2 linked regions of the Variovorax paradoxus genome follow. The protein of the gene in region 1 binds, or shares a complex with, the protein of each later gene. Links are inferred from orthologs where the notes say so. Each region holds a gene or a part of one and is shown in the gene's direction. Other genes may lie near its edges.

Evidence for each region.
Region 2: the proteins of sbcB (region 1) and ssb are in contact, whole or in part, in a crystal structure (PDB 3C94), measured with the Escherichia coli proteins. The link is inferred for Variovorax paradoxus from one-to-one orthologs.

The regions. Positions count from the first base shown.
Region 1 is NZ_JAUSXL010000002.1:4,586,522-4,597,340, forward strand. Bases 7,820-10,819 are described here. They hold sbcB (exodeoxyribonuclease I), read left to right. Parts: upstream 7,820-8,599; coding sequence 8,600-10,039; downstream 10,040-10,819. Other genes in these bases: cls (cardiolipin synthase), read left to right, coding at 7,820-8,599; QFZ47_RS25285 (amidohydrolase family protein), read right to left, coding at 10,044-10,819. In the rest of the region: xseA (exodeoxyribonuclease VII large subunit), read left to right, coding at 1-591; QFZ47_RS25240 (superoxide dismutase), read left to right, coding at 642-1,223; QFZ47_RS25245 (DUF192 domain-containing protein), read right to left, coding at 1,289-1,747; QFZ47_RS25250 (hypothetical protein), read right to left, coding at 1,833-2,027; QFZ47_RS25255 (cell envelope biogenesis protein TolA), read right to left, coding at 2,180-2,503; icd (NADP-dependent isocitrate dehydrogenase), read left to right, coding at 2,723-3,982; ATP-dependent Clp protease adapter ClpS, read left to right, coding at 4,296-4,655; ATP-dependent Clp protease ATP-binding subunit ClpA, read left to right, coding at 4,723-7,044; more of cls, read left to right, coding at 7,154-7,819. UniProt on the Escherichia coli protein: Degrades single-stranded DNA (ssDNA) in a highly processive manner.
Region 2 is NZ_JAUSXL010000002.1:2,317,586-2,328,205, forward strand. Bases 1-2,801 are described here. They hold ssb (single-stranded DNA-binding protein), read left to right. Parts: upstream 1-1,013; coding sequence 1,014-1,589; downstream 1,590-2,801. Other genes in these bases: uvrA (excinuclease ABC subunit UvrA), read right to left, coding at 1-854; QFZ47_RS14650 (sensor histidine kinase), read left to right, coding at 1,822-2,801. In the rest of the region: more of QFZ47_RS14650, read left to right, coding at 2,802-3,708; QFZ47_RS14655 (GFA family protein), read right to left, coding at 3,721-4,149; QFZ47_RS14660 (YebC/PmpR family DNA-binding transcriptional regulator), read right to left, coding at 4,190-4,903; QFZ47_RS14665 (hypothetical protein), read left to right, coding at 4,902-5,189; QFZ47_RS14670 (helicase SNF2), read left to right, coding at 5,252-5,632; QFZ47_RS14675 (DUF6891 domain-containing protein), read left to right, coding at 5,993-6,592; QFZ47_RS14680 (LLM class flavin-dependent oxidoreductase), read left to right, coding at 6,674-7,660; tRNA 2-thiouridine(34) synthase MnmA, read left to right, coding at 7,710-8,813; QFZ47_RS14690 (NUDIX hydrolase), read right to left, coding at 8,845-9,324; QFZ47_RS14695 (DUF4019 domain-containing protein), read right to left, coding at 9,338-9,772; QFZ47_RS14700 (response regulator transcription factor), read right to left, coding at 9,861-10,574. UniProt on the Escherichia coli protein: Plays an important role in DNA replication, recombination and repair. Binds to ssDNA and to an array of partner proteins to recruit them to their sites of action during DNA metabolism. Acts as a sliding platform that migrates on DNA via reptation.

The DNA.
Region 1 (10,819 bases):
GGCGTCGGCCACGAAACCGACTTCACCATCGCCGACTTCTGCGCCGACCTGCGCGCGCCCACGCCCACGGCCGCGGCGGAACTCGTCAGCGCGCCCCAGGCGATGTGGCTCGGTGCGCTCGATCTCCTGGGCGACCGGCTCGACGGCGCGCTGGGTGCGCGTCTCGATGTGCTGGGCCAACGCCTCGACCAGGCGGCAGGGCGCCTGGGGCGGCCTTCGACACTGGTGGCGCGCCAGCAGCTGCGGCTCGCCCACCATTCGCAGCGGCTGCGCTATGCGGTGCTGTCCAGGGCCGAGCGCCTCGCCCAGGTGCCGCGCGCGATCTCGGCCGATTTTCCGCTCAGGCTCGAGCGCGCGATGGCGCAGCGGCGCGAGCGGCTGGAACGCGTCGCGCTGCGCCTGCGGTTGCTCGATCCTGCGCTGGTGCTGCAGCGCGGGTATGCCTGGCTCACCGATCCCGACGGGCGCGCGATCGTCAGCGCAAAGAAGCTGAGTCCTGGCGACGCCGTGGTCGCGCGGCTCGCCGACGGCTCGGTCGACCTGACCGTGACCCCCGGCAAAACGGGAACGCGTCCGACGCCGGGTGCGTAATTCCTTTCTAGAATCCTTGATTCCCCACAACCAACCCACGAGAAAAAACCATGGAACATGTGCTCCCACCCCTGCCCTACGCCCTCGACGCGCTGGCACCCGAGTACTCGAAGGAAACCCTCGAGTACCACTACGGCAAGCACCACAACGCCTACGTGGTGAACCTCAACAACCTGCAAAAGGGCACCGAGTTCGAATCGATGCCTCTTGAAGACATCGTCAAGAAGTCCAGCGGCGGCATCTACAACAACGCCGCCCAGATCTGGAATCACACCTTCTTCTGGAGCTGCATGAAGCCCCAGGGCGGCGGCGCTCCCACGGGCGCGCTGGCCAAGGCCATCGATGCCAAGTGGGGCAGCTACGACGCCTTCAAGGAAGCGTTCGTGAAGTCGGCCGTGGGCAACTTCGGCTCGGGCTGGACCTGGCTGGTGAAGAAGGCCGACGGCTCGCTGGACATCGTGAACATGGGGGCCGCGGGCACGCCGCTGACCACCGGCGACACCCCGGTGCTGACGGTGGACGTCTGGGAGCACGCCTACTACATCGACTACCGCAACCTGCGCCCGAAGTTCGTTGAGACCTTCCTGGCCAAGCTGGCGAACTGGGACTTCGCGGCAAAGAACTTCGGCTGAACCGGCTTCCCATTGAAAAAGCCGACCCTCGCAGGTCGGCTTTTTCATGGGCAGAGGCAGGGCGCTCAGCGTTTCGACGCAGCAAACAGCTCGCCGCCGAGCTTGGCGCCCTTCTTGATGTTCTTCTTGGCGAACCAGCCGAGGTTCATTTCAAGCACGAAGCGCACGGGCTCCTCGGAACAGTGCGAATTTTCGGTCATGGGTTGCATGTCGACCAGATTGACGATGCGGCCATCGTCCGCCACGAACGCGGCGGTCAGCGGCAGCAGCGTGTTGCGCATCCAGAAGCACTGGGTGGCCGGTTGTTCGAAAACAAAGATCATCCCCTCGGCCTGCGGCATCTCCTTGCGGAACATCAAGCCGATCTCCCGCTGCCGGGGCGTCTGCGCGACTTGCGCATCGATCCTGTATAGGCCGACGGACAGCTTGGTGCGTTGCAGGTCGGTCTGGGGTTGCTGCTGGGCCTGCGCTGATCCCATCAAGGATATGGCAAGCAGGAGCAGGGCGGCAAAACGCTGGAACATCGGGGCTTCTTTCAGGGCGGGGTCCAAGGACGCGAGGCCAATAAAAATGCCCGCTGATGCGGGCATTGCCGGTGAGCGCGGGAGCTTACACCTTCTTGGCTGCAGCCGTGTGCGCCTTGGCCACGTGGCGAACCTTGTGCTTCTTGACGGCGTGCTTCGTCGGTTGCTTCGCCTTGACAACGGCGGGTGCGGCCGGCGCGGGCGTCGGTGCGGGCGGGGTTTGAGCAAATGCACCGGCAGCGAAGAGACCGGCGACGAGGGCTGCGAGCAGCTTGTTCATGAGACATCCTTTGAAATCGTTGATATGGACCACCTCCCTGTGGAAGGTGAACCTTCAACGCGAGAGCCGCCGGCCCCGGTTGACAGAAATTCCATGGCCGCAAACGAAAAAAAAGCGCTCCGTGGAGCGCTTCCTTGTACGGCAGGGCCGACTTACTGGGGCGTACCGCCTTGGGTCGACTTGCGCTTCACGCTGCCGTCCTTGTTGCGGCGGCGCTGGTCGCGCGTGCTGGCGCGCTTCTCGCCGGCTGCTGCAGCCTTGTCGGCGCCAACCGCACCGCCTTCGGGCGTCTTGGCGATGTCGCCGGCGGGAGCAGCCACTTGACCAGCGGGCTTGGCTTCCTTCTTGGCTTCGGCGCGGGCTTGCGACTTGCTGTTGGTGGCGTTCCCCTGCTCGGGCGTGGTGCCGGTGGGGTTCTGGGCGTAGGCGCCAGCGGCGAACAGGCCAGCGATCATGACTGCGAGAATTTTGCTCATTGATGATTCCTCTATCGAGAATTGGTTGGAAACGCCTCCCGGCGAGCAGAAGGTCAGCCACTAACGAGGCCGTTGCCTCGCAGGTTGACAAACGCCAGCTGATGGGTTGCGTCTAAAATGTACAGCGATTTGTTCGCGGGCTGTACAGCGATTCCCCATCGCTGTCTGAATTCGCAGACAGTCGTCCGAATTACGTCACTCCCGGAGTCATTCCCCCTCATGTCCAGCTACCAGCACATCAAAGTCCCGGCCGAAGGCCAGAAGATCACGGTCAACGCCGACAACTCGCTCAATGTGCCTGATCAGCCGATCATTCCCTTCATCGAAGGCGACGGCACGGGTCTGGACATCACCCCGGTGATGCTCAAGGTGGTGGATGCTGCGGTGGCCAAGGCCTACGGCGGCAAGAAGAAGATCCACTGGATGGAAGTCTATGCCGGCGAAAAGTCGACCAAGGTCTACGGCCCCGATGTCTGGCTGCCCGAAGAAACGCTGCACGCCGTGCGCGACTACGTGGTGTCCATCAAGGGCCCGCTCACCACGCCCGTGGGCGGCGGCATCCGTTCGCTGAACGTCGCGCTGCGCCAGGAACTCGACCTCTACGTCTGCCTGCGGCCGATCCAGTATTTCGAGGGCGTGCCCAGCCCGGTGCGCGAGCCGCACAAGACCAACATGGTCATCTTCCGCGAAAATTCGGAAGACATCTACGCCGGCATCGAGTTCGAAGCCGAAAGCGACAAGGCCAAGAAGCTCATCAAGTTCCTGCAGGACGAACTGGGCGTCAAGAAGATCCGCTTCCCCAACACTTCGGGCATCGGCGTCAAGCCGGTGTCGAAGGAAGGCACCGAGCGCCTCGTGCGCAAGGCGCTGCAATACGCAGTGGATAACGACAAGCCCAGCGTCACCATCGTGCACAAGGGCAACATCATGAAGTTCACCGAAGGTGGCTTCCGCGACTGGGCCTATGCATTGGCAGCCAGGGAGTTCGGCGCCGAGCTGATCGACGGCGGCCCCTGGATGAAGTTCAAGAATCCCAGGACGGGCAAGGAAATCACCGTCAAGGACAGCATCGCCGACGCCTTCCTGCAGCAGATTCTCCTGCGCCCCGCCGAATACAGCGTGATTGCCACGCTCAACCTCAATGGCGACTACGTGTCCGACGCGCTGGCGGCCCAGGTGGGCGGCATCGGCATTGCCCCGGGCGCGAACCTGAGCGACACCGTCGCCATGTTCGAAGCCACCCACGGCACGGCTCCCAAGTACGCCGGCAAGGACTACGTGAACCCCGGTTCCGAGATCCTCTCGGCCGAAATGATGCTGCGCCACATGGGCTGGACCGAAGCGGCCGACCTGATCATCAGCTCGATGAAAAAGTCGATCGCCAGCAAGAAGGTCACCTATGACTTCGCCCGCCTGATGGACGGCGCCACGCAGGTGAGCTGCTCGGGCTTCGGCCAGGTCATGATCGACCACATGTAATTGCGTTCCGGCGCTTTCGGCGCCGCAGAGCCAAGGCCCTCGAGATCTTCCCGGTCTCGAGGGCTTTTCTTCATCCGGCCCGGCAGACTGGACTGGTTGAGAAATCTGGTTGAGAAATGGAACACCTTGCTCCAGATACCCATTTTTTTCCAGACGGGTGCCGCGTAATATTTACGCTGGGGCGCCGCGAACGGCAGATTTTTTGCATCGTCTGTGGTGTCGCACACGACGCAAGCCCCTTGATTTGTCGAATACGCGCCACCAAGTCTTCTTGCGCCGGCACGGTGCTTGCACGCTCTATAGAATCTTTTTTATGGCAACGAGAATCCCCAAGACTCCCAGCACTCCGCCGGCCCAGAAACCGGCCGGGGACGACGGAGATTCGGTCGTCCTGGAGCGGCGGCCGCAGAAAACCGCGCCGCCCCAGATGTACCAGGTCGTCATGCTGAACGACGACTACACGCCGATGGAGTTCGTGATCGTCGTGCTGCAGGAATATTTCAACAAGGATCGCGAAACCGCAACCCAGATCATGCTCAAGATCCATCTCGATGGCCGCGGCGTTTGTGGGGTTTATTCCCGCGATCTTGCGGCCACCAAGGTCAATCAGGTGATGGAGGCCGCGCACCAGGCCGGGCATCCGTTGCAGTGCGTCAGCGAACCCATTGCGTGAACCAGTTGAATTGCGCAAGCTCCAACCCATCTGAGAAGTTATTTACAGCAAGGCAAAAGGAAATCACATGATTGCCCAGGAACTGGAAGTCAGCTTGCACATGGCCTTCGTCGAGGCCAGGCAGCAGCGCCACGAGTTCATCACCGTGGAGCATCTGCTGCTCGCTTTGCTGGACAACCCGAGCGCCGCAGAGGTTCTGCGCGCCTGCTCGGCCAACGTCGACGACCTGCGGGCGTCGCTCACCAACTTCATCAAGGACAACACGCCCCAGGTGGCGGGGACCGACGATGTAGACACCCAGCCCACGCTGGGTTTCCAGCGCGTGATCCAGCGCGCCATCATGCATGTGCAGTCCACCGGCAACGGCAAGAAGGAAGTCACCGGCGCCAACGTGCTGGTCGCAATCTTCGGCGAGAAGGACTCCCACGCGGTGTACTACCTCCACCAGCAGGGCGTGACCCGCCTGGACGTGGTGAACTTCATTGCCCACGGCATCAAGAAGAGCGATCCGCCCGAAGCCGTCAAGGGCAGCAGCGAATCGCCTTCGGGCGAGGGCGAAGAGGGCGGCGGCGAAAAGAACGAGAAGGCTTCGCCTCTCGAGCAGTTCACGCAAAACCTCAACCAGCTCGCCAAGGACGGCAAGATCGATCCGCTGATCGGCCGCGAATACGAGGTGGAGCGCGTCATCCAGATCCTGTGCCGCCGGCGCAAGAACAACCCGCTGCTGGTGGGTGAGGCCGGCGTGGGCAAGACCGCCATCGCCGAAGGCCTCGCATGGCGCATCACGCAATCCGACGTGCCTGAAATCCTGGCCGAGGCGCAGGTGTACTCGCTCGACATGGGCGCACTGCTGGCCGGCACCAAGTACCGCGGCGATTTCGAGCAGCGCCTGAAGGGCGTGCTCAAGTCGCTCAAGGACAAGCCGAACGCCATCCTGTTCATCGACGAGATCCATACCCTGATCGGTGCGGGCGCGGCTTCGGGCGGCACGCTCGATGCGTCGAACCTGCTCAAGCCGGCGCTCTCGAGTGGCCAGCTCAAGTGCATCGGCGCCACCACCTTCACCGAGTACCGCGGCATCTTCGAGAAGGACGCGGCGCTGTCGCGCCGTTTCCAGAAGGTCGACGTGGTCGAGCCGACGGTGCAGGAAACCGTCGACATCCTGAAGGGCCTGAAGTCGCGCTTCGAAGAGCACCATGGCGTCAAGTACGCGGTGGCGGCCCTGCAGGCGGCGGCGGAACTGAGCGCCAAGTACATCAACGACCGCCATCTGCCCGACAAGGCCATCGACGTGATCGACGAGGCCGGTGCCGCGCAGCGCATCTTGCCGGCGAACAAGCGCAAGAAGACCATCAGCAAGACCGAGGTCGAGGACATCGTCGCGAAGATCGCGCGCATTCCCCCGGCCAACGTCAGCAACGACGACCGCGGCAAGCTGCAGACCATCGAACGCGACCTCAAGAGCGTGGTGTTCGGCCAGGACAAGGCACTCGAGGTGCTGGCGTCCGCGGTCAAGATGGCGCGCTCGGGCCTCGGCCGCGAGGACAAGCCGATCGGCTCGTTCCTGTTCAGCGGCCCCACCGGCGTCGGCAAGACCGAAGCGGCCAAGCAGCTGGCCTACATCATGGGCATCGAGCTCATCCGCTTCGACATGTCCGAATACATGGAGCGCCATGCGGTGAGTCGCCTCATTGGCGCGCCTCCGGGCTATGTCGGTTTCGACCAGGGCGGCCTGCTGACCGAAGCCATCACGAAGAAGCCGCACGCGGTGCTGCTGCTCGACGAAATCGAGAAGGCGCATCCGGACATCTTCAACGTGCTGCTGCAGGTCATGGACCACGGCACCCTGACGGACAACAACGGACGCAAGGCCGACTTCCGCAACGTGATCATCGTGATGACCACCAATGCGGGCGCCGAGACCATGAACAAGGCGACCATCGGCTTCACCAACCCGCGCCAGGCGGGCGACGAGATGGCCGACATCAAGCGCCTGTTCACGCCGGAGTTCCGCAACCGCCTGGATGCGACCGTGAGCTTCAAGGCGCTCGACGAGCAGATCATCCTGCGCGTGGTCGACAAGTTCCTGCTGCAGCTCGAAACGCAGCTGGCCGAGAAGAAGGTCGACGTCACGTTCAGCGACGGGCTGCGCAAGCACCTGGCGAAGAAGGGCTTCGATCCGCTGATGGGCGCTCGCCCGATGCAGCGCCTGATCCAGGACACGATCCGCCGTGCATTGGCCGACGAGCTGCTGTTCGGACGCCTGATCGATGGCGGCCGCCTGTCGGTCGACATCGACGACAAGGGCGAAGTGGAGCTGGACATCCAGCCGCTGCCGAAGAAGGAAGGCAAGTCCAAGCCTGAAGCCGAAGAGGCTGCTGCAGGATAAAGCGGACCGGCAAAGCCGGTTCCGCGGTATTTCTGGCAGTACGAAAAAGGCCGGTAGCATTCGCTGCCGGCTTTTTTTTGGCTGGAATCTATCCGAACGCAGTTTTACTTTGATTCTCCCCGAGCTCAGTCAGGAATGGAAAACCGGCCTCTCTTTGGCCTGGAGCGGCTATATCGCCGTGCTGTCGGTCTGGATCGTGATGCAGAAGCGCGCGCCGGTGTCCACCATGAGCTGGATCCTGTCGCTTGCGCTGCTGCCGTTCGCGGGCTTCGTCATCTATTACTTCCTGGGGCCGCAGCGCCTGCGCAAGCAGCGCGTCAAGCGCCTGCGCAGCCGCGCGAGCGCGCACACGCAGGCCGACCTGGCGCGCGTGCGCGACGCGGCCCAGAACGCGCCGCCGGCGCTGCAGCAGATGGCGCGGCTGGGCACCGCGGCCTGCGGGCTGCCAGTGTCCAGCGCGACCGGCGTGGCGCTGCTTTCGGGCGGCGCGCGCACCTTCGACGCCATCTTCGACGCGGTGCGCGCGGCGCGCGACCACATCCATCTCGAGTACTACATCTTCGAGCCCGACCAGATCGGCACCGCGCTGCGCGACCTGCTGGTGGAACGCGCACTGCAGGGCGTGTCCGTGCGCCTGCTGCTGGACGCGCTGGGCTCCAAGCGCATCGGCCGCAAGTTCATGGCGCCGCTGCATGCCGCGGGCGTGCAGGTTGCACTTTTCCATGACACGCGCATCGGCCGCCGCCTGCGCCCGGTGACCAACTACCGCACCCACCGCAAGATCGTGGTGTGCGACGGCCGCGTGGGCTTCACCGGTGGTGTCAACATCACCGACGAGGAAGACAAGCGCACCCGCCCCGACGCCTACCACGACGTGCATTTGCGCATCGAGGGCAGCGCGGTGCGCTGGCTTCAGACCACCTTTCTCGAAGACTGGACCTACGCCACGGGTGAAGACCTGCGCAACATCGACCACCTGATGGGCGCCATGCTGCCGCAGGTGGAAGCCGGCGACATTCCCGTGCAGATCGTGACCAGCGGTCCGGACAACATGCTCGAACCCATCCACCGCATGCACGTGGAGGCGATTCATTCGGCGAGCGAGCGCGCCTGGCTCACCACGCCGTACTTCGTGCCCGGCGAGCCCGCCATGATGGCGCTCACCAGCGCGGCGCTGCGCGGCGTGGACGTGCGCCTTCTGGTGCCGCGCCGCAGCGATTCGGCCATTGTGAGTGCCGCCGCGCGCTCCTACTTCGACGAGCTGATTGCGTCCGGCGTCAAGGTCTGGGAGTACAAGGCGCGCATGCTGCACTCCAAGACCTTGGTGGTCGACGACCATTGCGCGATGATCGGTACCGCGAATTTCGACAACCGCAGCTTCAGGCTCAATTTCGAGGTGAGCGCGGTGGTCTACGGCCCCGAGCTGGCACGCCCCCTGGCCGCGCAGTTCGAGACCGACCTCCACAGTTCCGGCGCGGTGCGCGCCCACCGGCCGCAAAGTTTCTGGCGCCGCCTCGGCGACGCGCTTGCACGATTGTTTTCTCCCTTGCTCTGAATGAACCACACCTTTCTCTGGCACGACTACGAAACCTTCGGCGCCGTGCCGCGCCGCGACCGGCCATCGCAGTTCGCCGCCATCCGCACCGACGCCGAGCTCAACGAGATCGGCGAGCCGCTGATGATCTATTGCAAGCCGGCGCCCGACTACCTGCCGAGTCCCGAGGCCTGCCTGATCACGGGCATCACGCCGCAAATCTGTCTGGAGCGCGGCATCCCCGAGCACGCCTTTGCCGCGCAGATCGAGAAGGCCTTCTCGCAGCCCGGCACCATCGGCGTGGGGTACAACACCATCCGCTTCGACGACGAGGTCACGCGCTTCCTGTTCTGGCGCAACCTCATCGATCCGTACGCACGCGAGTGGCAGAACGATTGCGGACGCTGGGACCTGCTCGACGTGGTGCGCCTCACCTATGCGCTGCGGCCCGATGGCATCGAGTGGCCGAAGAAGGAAGACGGCAAGCCCAGCTTCAGGCTCGAAGACCTGGCGCGCGCCAACGGCCTGCTGCACGAGTCGGCGCACGATGCGCTGTCCGACGTGCGCGCCACCATCGCACTGGCGCGGCTCATTCGAGACCGCCAGCCCAAGCTGTTCGAATTCGCCTTCGGCCTGCACAAGAAGGACCGCGTCGCCAGCGAGCTCGGCTTGCCGGCCATGCGTGAAACAGCCCGGCCTTTCCTGCACGTTTCGGGCATGTTCCCGGTCGAGCGCGGTTGCCTCGGCGTGATGTGGCCGCTTGCAAGCCATCCGACCAACAAGAACGAACTGATCGCCTGGGACCTGGCCCATGACCCCAGCGAGCTGCGCGACCTCGACGTCGAGACCTTGCGGCTGCGCCTGTTCACGCGCAGCGCCGATCTGCCCGAAGGCGTGCTCCGCCTGCCGGTCAAGGGCATCCACCTCAACAAGTCGCCGATGGTGGTCGGCAACCTGCGCACGCTGGCGCCCGCCATGGCCGAACGCTGGAATGTCGACCTCGATGCGGCGCTGCGCCACGCGGCCATCGCGCGCGACCTGCCCGACATGAGCGCCATCTGGTCGCAGGTGTATGCGCGACCCAAGGAGGCGGCGCCCGATGTCGATGAAGACCTCTACGGCGGTTTCGTCGGCAACGCCGACCGGCGCCGCCTGAACCAGCTGCGCGCGCTGTCGCCCGCGGAGCTCGCCAAGGACCGCACCGGTTTCGACGACGGGCGCCTCGAGGAAATCCTTTTTCGCTACCGCGCGCGCAACTGGCCCGAGCTGCTCAGCCCGGAAGAGACCGAACGCTGGGAGGCGCTGCGCGCCGCGCGGCTCTTCAAGGGCGAGGGCGGGGTGCGCACCATCGAGATGCTGTTCAGCGAAGTCGATGCGCTGTCCGAAACCGCGGACGAGCGGGGCGAAGAAATCCTGGGCGCGCTCTACGAGTACGCCGAGGCCATCGCGCCCGAAGCCTGAGACATCAGGATTTGCGGCTCATCCAGCTGGTGGCCTGCGCGCGGCCCGGCAGATGCAGCGTGGCCGTTGCGGCCGGCGTTTCCGCCAGCAGGCGTCCCTTGCGAAACACCTTGAGCCGCGCCGCGCGCAGCCGGATCGCCTCGATCGGGTCGCGCGCCTGCAGCAGCACGAAGCTCGCGTCGCAGCCCGCCTCGAGGCCGTAGCCTTCCAGGTGCATCACGCGCGCCGCGTTCGTGGTCACCGCATCGAAGCATTGGCGGATGCCGGCCTGGCTCGTCATCTGCGCCACGTGCAGCCCCATGTGCGCCACTTCGAGCATGTCGCCCGAGCCCATGCCGTACCACGGGTCCATCACGCAATCGTGGCCGAAGGCGACGTTCACGCCGGCGGCCATCAGTTCGGGCACGCGCGTCATGCCGCGGCGCTTGGGGTAGGTGTCGTGGCGGCCCTGCAGCGTGATGTTGATGAGCGGGTTGGAAACGACGCTGACGCCGCTCTGCGCGATCAGCGGCAGCAGCTTGCTCGCGTAGTAGTTGTCCATCGAATGCATCGAGGTGCAGTGCGAGCCCGTCACGCGCCCCTGCATGCCAAGGCGCCAGGTCTCGGCCGACAGGGTTTCGATGTGGCGCGAGAGCGGGTCGTCCGACTCGTCGCAATGCATGTCGACCAGCTTGCCGCGCTCGGCCGCGAGTTCCATCAGCAGCTTCACGCTGGCCGCGCCATCGGCCATGGTGCGCTCGAAGTGCGGAATGCCGCCCACCACGTCCACGCCCTTGTCGA
Region 2 (10,620 bases), 2.3 Mb from region 1 along the record:
CCTTCCGGCCTTGTGCCCAGCTCCAGCGCGATCGCCCGGCCTTCGGCCAGCCGCAGCGCGGCCTCGAAGCTCTCGGCCAGGCGCTGCTGCATGTCGGGGCGCGCGCGCAGTCGGTCGATCACCACGTCGATGTCGTGCTTCTCGGTCTTCTTGAGCTTGGGCAGGTCGTTGTATTCGTAGGTTTGCCCGTCGACGCGGAAGCGCACGTAGCCGGCCGCCTGCATTTCGGCGAAGAGTTCCAGGAATTCGCCTTTTTTCTCGCGCGCCACCGGCGCCAGGATCATCAGCCGCGGCTCGTCGGCGATCGCGAGCGTGGCGTCGACCATCTGCGACACCGTCTGCGCCTGCAGCGGCAGATGGTGATCGGGGCAGTAGGGCGTGCCGGCGCGCGCGTACAAGAGGCGCAGGTAGTCGTGGATCTCGGTCACCGTGCCCACGGTGGAGCGCGGGTTGTGGCTGGTGGCCTTCTGCTCGATGCTGATCGCGGGCGACAGGCCCTCGATCACGTCCACGTCGGGCTTGTCCATGAGCTGCAGGAACTGCCGCGCATAGGCCGACAGGCTTTCCACGTAGCGCCGCTGCCCTTCGGCATACAGCGTGTCGAAGGCGAGGCTCGACTTGCCCGAGCCCGACAGGCCGGTGATCACCACCAGCTTGTTGCGCGGAATGTCGAGATCGACGTTCTTCAGGTTGTGGGTGCGCGCACCGCGGATGCTGATGCGCTGCTGCGCAAGCACCGCGCCGAGGTAGGTGTCGCGTTCGCGTTTCGCGTCGCGTGCGCTTTCCTCGTCGGCGGCGAAGTCTTCAGTGGCTTTGGAATTCAAGGGGGCGATCGTCCGAGGGCAACCGGACATGATAGTCCGAGCGGCATGTCATGGCGAGCGGGCGGGTTGCAGCGGTTTGACGGAGGCGGTGCTTCGGAGGTGCCCGGCGGCGGCGCCCGGGCGGCCGGCATCGGGCACAATCTAGGGTTCTCTTCCTCCTCCTTCATCTACTTATCAGGGGCAGTGCACATGGCATCGGTCAATAAAGTCATAGTCGTCGGCAATCTGGGGCGCGACCCCGAAATGCGTACCTTCCCGAGCGGCGACCAGGTTGCGAACGTTACCGTGGCCACCACCGATCGCTGGAAAGACAAGCAAAGCGGCGAAATGCGCGAAGCCACCGAGTGGCACCGCATCGTCTTCAACGGCCGCCTGGCCGAAATTGCGGGCCAATACCTGCGCAAGGGCTCGCAGGTCTACGTCGAAGGCAGCCTGCGCACGCGCAAGTGGACCGACAAGGACGGCATCGAGAAATACACCACCGAAATCCGCGCCGACCAGATGCAGATGCTGGGCAGCCGCCAGGGCCAGGGCGGCCCGTCGGGCGGTCCCGAGGACGACGGCGGCTATTCGCAGGGCGCGCAGGGCGCGCAGGGCGGCGGTGGCGGCGGCTACTCGCAAGGCGCTGGTGGTGGCGGTGGCGGTGGGTACGCTCCCCGCGCACCGGCCGCGGCAGCACCGCGTGCTCCAGCCGCGGCACCGCGCCAGGCTCCGGCCAAGTCGTCGTCGGGCTTCGACGACATGGACGACGACATTCCGTTCTGAGTTGAATCGCACCGTGGCTGAAGCTGTTCCATCGCTGCTTCAGCCGCGCGGCTTGCCGGGAACGCAGCTGCTTCCGGCTGTTTTTTCCTGAGCCAGACCGGGCAGGCTGCACGCAGATGAGCCTCGCATGAGCCTCGAATTTGCGCGCCGGCTGCTGCACGCGCGGCTGCGCGAACACTTCTCCAGATACCGTCTTGCCTCGTTCTGGGCGAACGGGGTGCTCGTGGTCTCCATGGCGCTGCTGGTTGCCATGGTCGCGTTTTTCAGCACGACCGGCGCGGGACAGGAAACCGCGGCCCTGCACCTGACGCATGCCGATTGGCAGGTGCAAGACGCACCCGGCTTCCGCGCATTGCCTCTTGCCGTGGACGGCAAGGCCCTGCCGGCCGCCTGGCAGCCGGTCGAGCTGCCCCTGGCCCTGCCCATCGCCTTGCTGCGCCAGGCCGATGGCAGCGCATCGACGGGCGCAACCCGCATCACCTGGCTGCGGCTTTCCCCGCGCGGCCTGCCCGCCACTTCGGCGCCGCTCGCGCTGTATGGCGCGCGCATCAAGACGGACGGCGCCATTGCGGTGTATGCCAATGGGCGGCTGGTCCACCGCGCGCAGGTGCAGGGCCCGCTGTGGAACAGCACCCGCACGCCGCTGTGGGTGTTGCTGGGCAAAATGCCCGACGACGCGCCATTGAACGAGATCCTCGTGCGGATGGAACACACGCGAAGCGCGCAGGTGGCGGTTTCATCGATGTGGCTGGGCCCTGTCGAAGCGCTGGAAGGCCGCCATCGCATGCGGCAGTGGCTCCAGCAGGAGCTGCCGGCCATGCTCAGCGCGGCCTTCATGGCCGTGGGCGTGTTCGCGCTGTTCGTGTGGTTCAGGCGCAGCCACGAGACCGGCTACCTGCTCTTCTTCAACCTGGCGACCGCCTCCTTCCTGCGCAGCCTGCATTTCTCCGTGGGCGTTCCGATCGCCAACGACTGGTTCGCCTGGCTCACGGTCAACTCCCTGTTCTGGCTGGTGGCGGTGGTGCACTTCGCGCTGCGCCAGCTGCACGGCCGTCCGCTCAAGTGGCTGACCGGCGCGGTGGTGGTGTGGACGGTGCTGATCGGCGTGCTGACGCTGCCGGGCCCGGCGATCCTGAGGAACACGCCGCAGGTCACGCCGCTGATCTACCTCGGCGCGGCACTCATGGGGGTCGCCGTTGCGCTGGTGGGCGGCGTCAGCGCCTGGCGCCGCTCCAGCGAGGGGCGGCTGGTGGCCGTGGGCATCGGCGTGTGCGTGCTGCTGGGCGTGTCCGACTGGCTGCTGCAGAACAACTTCGTGAGCCCCGAGGGCTGGTACCTGGGCGCCTACACCAACGCGGTCACGTTCAGCGTCTTCGGGGTGCTGATGTACCGGCGCTACGTCAATGCCATTGCCGAGGTGGAGCGGGTCAACGCCAGCCTGGCCCAACGCCTTGCGGCGCGCGAAGCCGAACTCGAGCTCAGCCACCGGCGGCTGCGCGAGGTCGAGAAGAAGCAAACCATCAGCGACGAGCGCCAGCGCCTGATGCAGGACATGCACGACGGCCTGGGCTCTTCGCTGATCAGCGCCATCCGCTCCGTGGAGGGCGGCAGCATGAGCGAGGACAAGGTTTCGCAGATGCTCAAGAGCTGCCTGGACGACCTCAAGCTCACCATCGACTCGATGGAGCCGCTCGAGGACGACCTGCTGCTGCTGCTCGCCACGTTGCGCTACCGGCTCGGTCCGCGGCTCGAGAGCTCGGGCGTGGCACTGCGATGGCAGGTGCAGGAGCTGCCGGCGCTGGACTGGCTGGACCCGACCAGCGCGCTGCACATCCTGCGCATCGTGCAGGAGAGCATCGCCAACATCCTGCGCCATACGCGCGCCACCGAGATCCGGGTGGGCACTGAAGCGCGAGCGTCCGGCGTGCGGGTGAGCATCGAGGACAACGGCCAGGGCTTCGACATCGAGAAGGCCTTGGCCGGCGCCGGCGGGCGCGGCATGCAGAACCAGCAGCGCCGGGCGCAGGCCGTCGGCGGCGAGGTCTCGTGGCGCTCGGGGCCCGGGGGCACGCTGTTCACGCTCTGGCTGCCGCTCGAGCGCGGCGGGCGGGCGGCGTAGCAAGGCCGGGATTCAGCCGGCGTCGGCGTGGCCCGCGTATTGGGGCAGGTTATCGGTGATCGTGAACCAGGGGGCCTTCGAGCCCACGAAGATGTGCGCGCGCGGGCGAATGGATGGATCGTCGGCCAGCGTGCCCAGGGTCACATGCACGAACAGGCCGTCGCGCACCACCGAGTAGAGGAGCGAACCGCACCGGCGGCAGTGCATGTCGCCGGCGTTTTCCTCGCCGAAGACCAGGAGTTCGTCCTTGCCTTCTGCAATGGCCAGCTTGTGCCGCTCGATGCCGGCGAAAGGCTTGAAGGCCGAGCCGGTCGCGCGCCTGCAATCGGCGCAGTGGCAGTTCAGCGCATAGGCAAACTCGTCGGCCACGGTGTAGCGGACCGCCCCGCAGAGGCACTGGCCGGCGAGCGTACGGGTGGCGGCCTTCTCCAGACTGGGCATGGAACCCTCCATCAAAAACAGAGCAGCCGCTGCGGGCGGCTCAGCCCGCCAGGCCCACGTACACGTTCTGCACGTCGTCGTTCGCATCGATGGCGGCCAGGAATACTTCGACTTCCTCGAGGTGTTCCGCGCTGAGGCTGGCCGGATCGACCGGGTTCTTCGGCTTGTAGCCCAGCTTGGCCGACAGCACCGTGAAGCCCTGGGCCGGCAGCGCGCGGCTCACCAGGTCGAGGTCGGTGGGGTCGGTCAGGAACACCGTGGCGCCGCCTTCGCCGGCCGGCTCGAAGTCTTGCGCGCCAGCTTCGATGGCGGCCACTTCGGCATCGGCATCGGCACGCGAAGGTTCGGCTTCGATCATGCCCACATGGTCGAAATCCCACGACACCGAGCCCGAGGTGCCGAGCTGGCCCTTGCGGAATAGCACGCGCATTTCAGGCGCGGTGCGGTTCACGTTGTCGGTCAGGCATTCGACCATCACGGGCACCTGGTGCGGCGCAAAGCCTTCGTAGATCACATGCTCGAAGTGCATCGCCTCGCCGGTGAGCCCCGCGCCCTTCTTGATGGCGCGGTCCAGCGTGTCCTTGGGCATCGAGACCTTGCGGGCCTGCTCCACCACCAGCCGCAGGCGCGCATTCGAGGCCGGATCGGCGCCGCTGCGCGCGGCGATCATGATTTCCTTGGCCAGTTTCCCGAACAGGCGGCCCTTGGCATTGGCGGCCAGGTCCTTGTGCTTTGCTTTCCACTGTGCGCCCATGGCGGATGTTCCTTTTGTGCTGTGTGCGGCCGAAGCGCTGCGCGACCGGCTGGGGGCGACCACTTTAGCCGCAGCGCACGCGGACAGCCGTTTTTTCCAAGTCGCGAAGGCCATCGAACGCCCCTGCTTTCGAGGCGATTGTTTCCTTTCCGTGAACGCCGTGGTTCCTTTTGATAAGGGTTTTTACTTAGAAGACGGCGCACAATTCATCTCACAGACCGGCCCCCAAGCCGATCTGGGTGAACAGGGCCCCGAGCGAGGTGGCCGCCCCCCGACGGGACGGTGACCCACCCAAGACCGGTTCGAAATCATCCAAAGTCAAAACTGAACTGAATTGAAGGAAATCAAATGACCGCCTCGAAGATCCTCTCCGCCGTTGCTGTTGCCCTCATGGCCGTTGCCGGTGCCGCCCACGCCGAAACCTATGAAGGCGTGCATCAGCTGACCTCGGCCGCCAGCCGCGCCGATGTCGCCAGCCAGGCCGTGGTTGCCGCGCACAGCGCCAACCCGTATGCCACCGGCGCCAATGCGGGCCCGGCCCAGGTGTTCGTTTCGTCCGCCAGCCGCGATACGGTTCGTGCAGAAGCCGCTGTCGCGGCCCGCAGCGCCGATCCGTACGCCGAAGGTGCTTCGTCGGGCGTCGCCCCGATCGTTGCCGGCACGGTGGACCGCGCCACGGTGCGTGCCGCAGCCCGCGCTGCTGCCCGCGGCGACGCACTGCCGCTGTAATCGGTCCCGGGCGCTCGGCGAGCGCCAACCGCCAAAGCCGGCCATGCGAAAGCATGGGCCGGCTTTTTGCCATTGGCCGCACGCGCGGCGGCGGTCGGCCGGGCTCGGCGTGGTTGATTTGCCACGCGCGCAAATGCTTTCGCCTTACAAATCGGTGGCCGCCTTCGCGGGCGGACACCGGGCTTTGGCTGCGGCCCGGTACGATGGTGTCCGCCGCGGCAGGGCTGGCCGACCGCGGGTTCGATGGCCTTCCCGTCCGCAAAATACCCGTAACGTGAGCTGCACCCTGGTTCTGAAAGACGCTGCCGGCCGGTTCGAAGCCGATGCCTTCGCGCGCCCGGCAGGTTGAACCGCGCACCCATGGCCCTCACGCTCGACCCCGAAGACACGCGCGCACGCATCCACGGCCTGGCGTGGTGCGGCTTCCATCCCGACGGCGATATCGGATGGATGATCACCGACGAGTACCTCGACCCCGACGAGCTCACGCCCGAAGACCGCGCCTGGGTCAAGGCCGAGGCGGCGCGCGCCTGCGCCGCCAAGCGTGCCGCCGAGGCTTCGTGGCCCGCGCAGACCGAATACGACCGGCTCGAAGCAGTCTTCGCCCAGCTGCGCAGCGAGAAGATCATTGCGCTGCACCGCGCCGGCAACTCGCTGGCCGACGGCCACGACGATGTGCGCGAGCAGTGGCGCGCCGCGGGCCGGCTCGCCTCGGGCATCCGCGGCTGCTGCTTCTATCACGCGCAGGACCTCGACACCGCCGTGCGCACCGGCCGCCTCTACCTGGCGTTCAGCGGCGGCATGATTCCCGAGATCGAGCAGCGCGAGGCCAACACCATTGCGGTCGGCCGGCGCATCGTCGAGCTGCTGCGCGCGGCCGGCTTCGGCGCCCAGTGGAGCGGCAACATCAACGAGCGCATCGAGGCCGACCTGGGCCAGTGGCGCAAGCGAAGCCCGTAGCCGCCTCGCGTCAGCAGCCCTAGCAGAGCGCGCAATGGCTTGCACGAGCAGGGATCGCCGGATCGCGCCATCATCCGGCCCATGATTCCGTTCTCGATCCTCGACCTCTCCCCCATCACCGAAGGCAGCGACGCCGCGCAGTCGTTCCGCAACTCGCTGTCGCTCGCGCAGCACGGGGAGAGGCTGGGCTACCAGCGCTACTGGCTGGCCGAGCACCACGGCATGCCGGGCATCGCGAGCGCGGCCACCGCGGTGCTGCTCGCCTACGTGGGCGCCGGCACGTCGACGATCCGCATCGGCGCGGGCGGCGTGATGCTGCCCAACCATTCGCCGCTGGTGATCGCCGAGCAGTTCGGCACGTTGGAGTCGCTCTATCCGGGGCGCATCGACCTGGGCCTCGGCCGCGCGCCCGGCTCCGACCAGCGCACCGCGCGCGCGCTGCGCCGCAACCTCGAATCCGATGCCGACCAGTTTCCGCAGGACGTGGTCGAGCTCATGGACTTCATGTCCAAGGCACCGCAGCAGCCCGTGCGCGCGGTGCCGGGCGCGGGGCTCGAGGTGCCGGTGTGGATTCTCGGCTCGAGCACCTTCGGCGCCCAGCTGGCCGCGCACCTGGGCTTGCCCTACGCCTTTGCCTCGCACTTCGCGCCGCAGCAGCTGATGCAGGCGATCCAGATCTACCGCGAGACCTTCAAGCCGTCGGCGCAGCTGCAGAAGCCCCATGTGATGCTGGGCTTCAACGTGTTCGTGGCCGACACCGACGAAGAGGCCGAATTCCGCGCCACGTCATGGCAGCAGGCCTTCGTGAACCTGCGCAGCGGCCGGCCGGGGCGCCTGCCGCCGCCGGTCGAGGGCTATCGGCAGAAGGTCGGCCCGGCCGAGAACGCGCTGCTCGACTCGGTGCTGTCGTGCTCGGCCGTGGGCTCGCCCGCCCGCGTGCGCGAAGGCGTGCAGGCCTTCATCGAGCGCACGGGCGCCGACGAGCTGATGATCACCTCGCAGGTGTTCGACCACGCGGCGCGGCTGCGCTCCTACGAACTGCTGGCCGGCTTGCGCAGCCAGGGCTGATTCCCCCACGCCGGCCGCCCGGGCGCGGGGCTGGGACAATGGCGGGCTTATGGCAAAGCAACGGATCGTGGTGGGACTGAGCGGCGGGGTCGATTCCGCGGTCACGGCGCACCTGCTCAAGCAGCAGGGGCACGAGGTGGTCGGCATCTTCATGAAGAACTGGGAAGACGACGACGACAGCGAATACTGTTCGTCGAACATCGACTTCATCGACGCCGCCAGCGTGGCCGACGTGCTGGGCATCGAGATCGAGCACGTCAACTTCGCGGCCGACTACAAGGACCGCGTGTTCGCCGAGTTCCTGCGCGAATACAAGGCCGGCCGCACGCCCAACCCCGACGTGCTGTGCAACGCCGAGATCAAGTTCAAGGCCTTCCTCGACCATGCGATGCGCCTGGGCGCCGGGAAGATCGCCACCGGCCACTACGCACGCGTGCGGCTGAACGAGGCCACGGGCCGGCACGAACTGCTCAAGGGGCTCGACCCTTCCAAGGACCAGAGCTATTTCCTGCACCGGCTGAATCAGGCGCAGTTGTCGAAGACGCTGTTTCCCGTGGGCGAACTGCACAAGACCGAGGTGCGCCGCATCGCGGAAGAGATCGGCCTGCCCAACGCGAAGAAGAAGGATTCCACCGGCATCTGCTTCATCGGCGAGCGGCCGTTCCGCGAGTTCCTCAACCGCTACATCTCGAAGGAACCGGGCCCCATCAAGGACGACCGCGGCCGCAAGCTCGGCGAGCACCAGGGCCTGAGCTTCTACACGCTGGGCCAGCGGCAGGGGCTGGGCATCGGCGGCGTCAAGGAGAAGGGCGCGCAGCGCGGCTCGGGCGACCATTCGCCGTGGTTCGTGGCACGCAAGGACATCGAGAAGAACACGCTCTGGGTGGTGCAGGGCCACGACCATCCCTGGCTGCTGTCCCCGGCGCTGGCGGCCGGCGATGCGAGCTGGGTTTCGGGCGAGGCGCCCGCGCCCGGCCGCTATGGATCGAAGGCGCGCTACCGCCAAGGCGACGCCGCCTGCGAACTGGAAGAAAGCGGCGACGCGGCGAGCTTCAGCCTGCGCTTCGGCGAGCCGCAATGGGCCGTCACGCCGGGGCAATCGGCCGTGCTCTACGACGGCGAGCGCTGCCTTGGCGGCGGGGTCATCGTCTGAGCGCCTGAGGCCGGCCCACCAGAGCCAGCCGTCAGCGCAGCGATTCGTGCACGTGGATCAGCTCGAGCGGATACCGCTTGCCGGCCAGGTGGTCTTCGACGCACTGCAGCAGCAGCGGGCTGCGGTGCCGCGGCACGCTGGCGCGGATTTCGTCGGCGCTCATCCAGACCGTGCGCACGATGCCTTCGTCGAGGGCTCGGCCTGCTTCCTTCGCGCCGAGTGTGCCGGCAAAGGCAAAGCGCAGGTAGATCACGTCTTCCTTGCTGCCCGTGCGATGGCTCGAGCGCGCCATGTAGATGCCGATCAGCGCGGTGGGCGTGAAGGCGTGGGCGGTTTCCTCGAGGGCTTCGCGGGCGCAGCCTTCGACGGGCGATTCGCCGGGGTCGAGGTGTCCCGCCGGGGTGTTGAGCCGCAGCCCCTGGGCCGTGTGCTCCTCGACCAGCAGGAAGCGGCCGTCCTGCTCGATCACCGCGGCCACGGTGACATTGGGTTTCCAGCGCGGGTTGGTCATTGTCTCGGGCACTTTAGCGCAGCACGTAGCCGCTGAAGCGCCAGATGCGGTCGCGATCGAGATGAAAGCTCACGAGTTCGCGCAGGGTGCCATCCGGCTTGTTGCTGAAACGGGTCTCGTACTCGATGCTGACATACTGGCCGGCCGTTTCGGAATCAGGGTCGGCCACGGCCTGGCGGTTGAGCGCCACCCAGGTCCGCTGCAAGGGCGCGCCCAGCGGCGAACGGCTCCTGGAAACCTTGGCGGCAAAGTCGGTGCGCGCGATGCGCTTGCGGGTTGCGGACGTGGCACCGTCCCAGAGTTCCTCGGTCTTGCCCTGGTCGATCATCTGGACGGCCCGCATGCCGCCCTGCACCATGTCGCTGGCTTCCACATCCTGCGCGGCGGCCGTGCCGAAGACGCCCCGGCACAGTACGGCGGCCAGCAGCAGCCTCGTGAGAACTTTCATCGACTTCGCTCCTTGTGAGGCCCCCAGGAGACCCAAAGCCGTTTGGAGCCCGTATCGCGGCGGAGATTCCCCGCGGATTGAAAGCTCCTCAGCGCGTGAGGCTTTCCGGCAGTGTGTTCGGCTCGACCGTCTCCAGCCGGTAGCCCAGGCCGTAGATGGCCAGCAGCAGGAAGCCGCTCGCGGGTCCCAGGCCGAGCTTGGTCCGCAGGCGGGAGACGTGGGTGTCCAGCGACCGCGACAGGGCCGCCGCGCCAGCGCCCCACACCGCCTCATGCAGATGCTCGCGCGACAGCAGCCGGCCGAGGTTCTGGAACAGGAACAGCGCGAGCGCGTATTCGCGGTTCTTCAACTCGACCTGTGCGCCATTCACCTTGAGGACCCGCGCGCGCGGGTAGAAGTGATAGGGGCCGAAAACCAGTTCCGCCTCGTGCTGCGCGGGATAGGACCGGCGCAGCAGCGCGCCGACGCGGGCTTCGAGTTCGGTGGCGCGAACCGGCGCGACCATGAAGTCGTCGGCACCCGCATTGAGCCCTTCGACCACGTCGGTCTCGTCGCGCGTCGTGGTCACGAAAAGAATGGGCGCACGGCTTCGGAGCTCGTTGCGGGCGGTCTTCACGAGCTCGATGCCGCGGATGTCCGGCGGGTGCCAGTCGAGGATCAGAAGATCGAAGGTTTGCCGGCGCAGCGCCTGGAGCAAGGCGTGCCCTTCTGTGTACGAGTGACATTCGTGGCCGAGCCCCGACATCGCTTGGGTGATCAGCTGAAGCTGATCGGCTTCGTGATCGAGTATCGCAATACGCATTCCATCCCCTTCTTCCTGCCGAATTTGCCTCTGCGGGCTTTTGAGT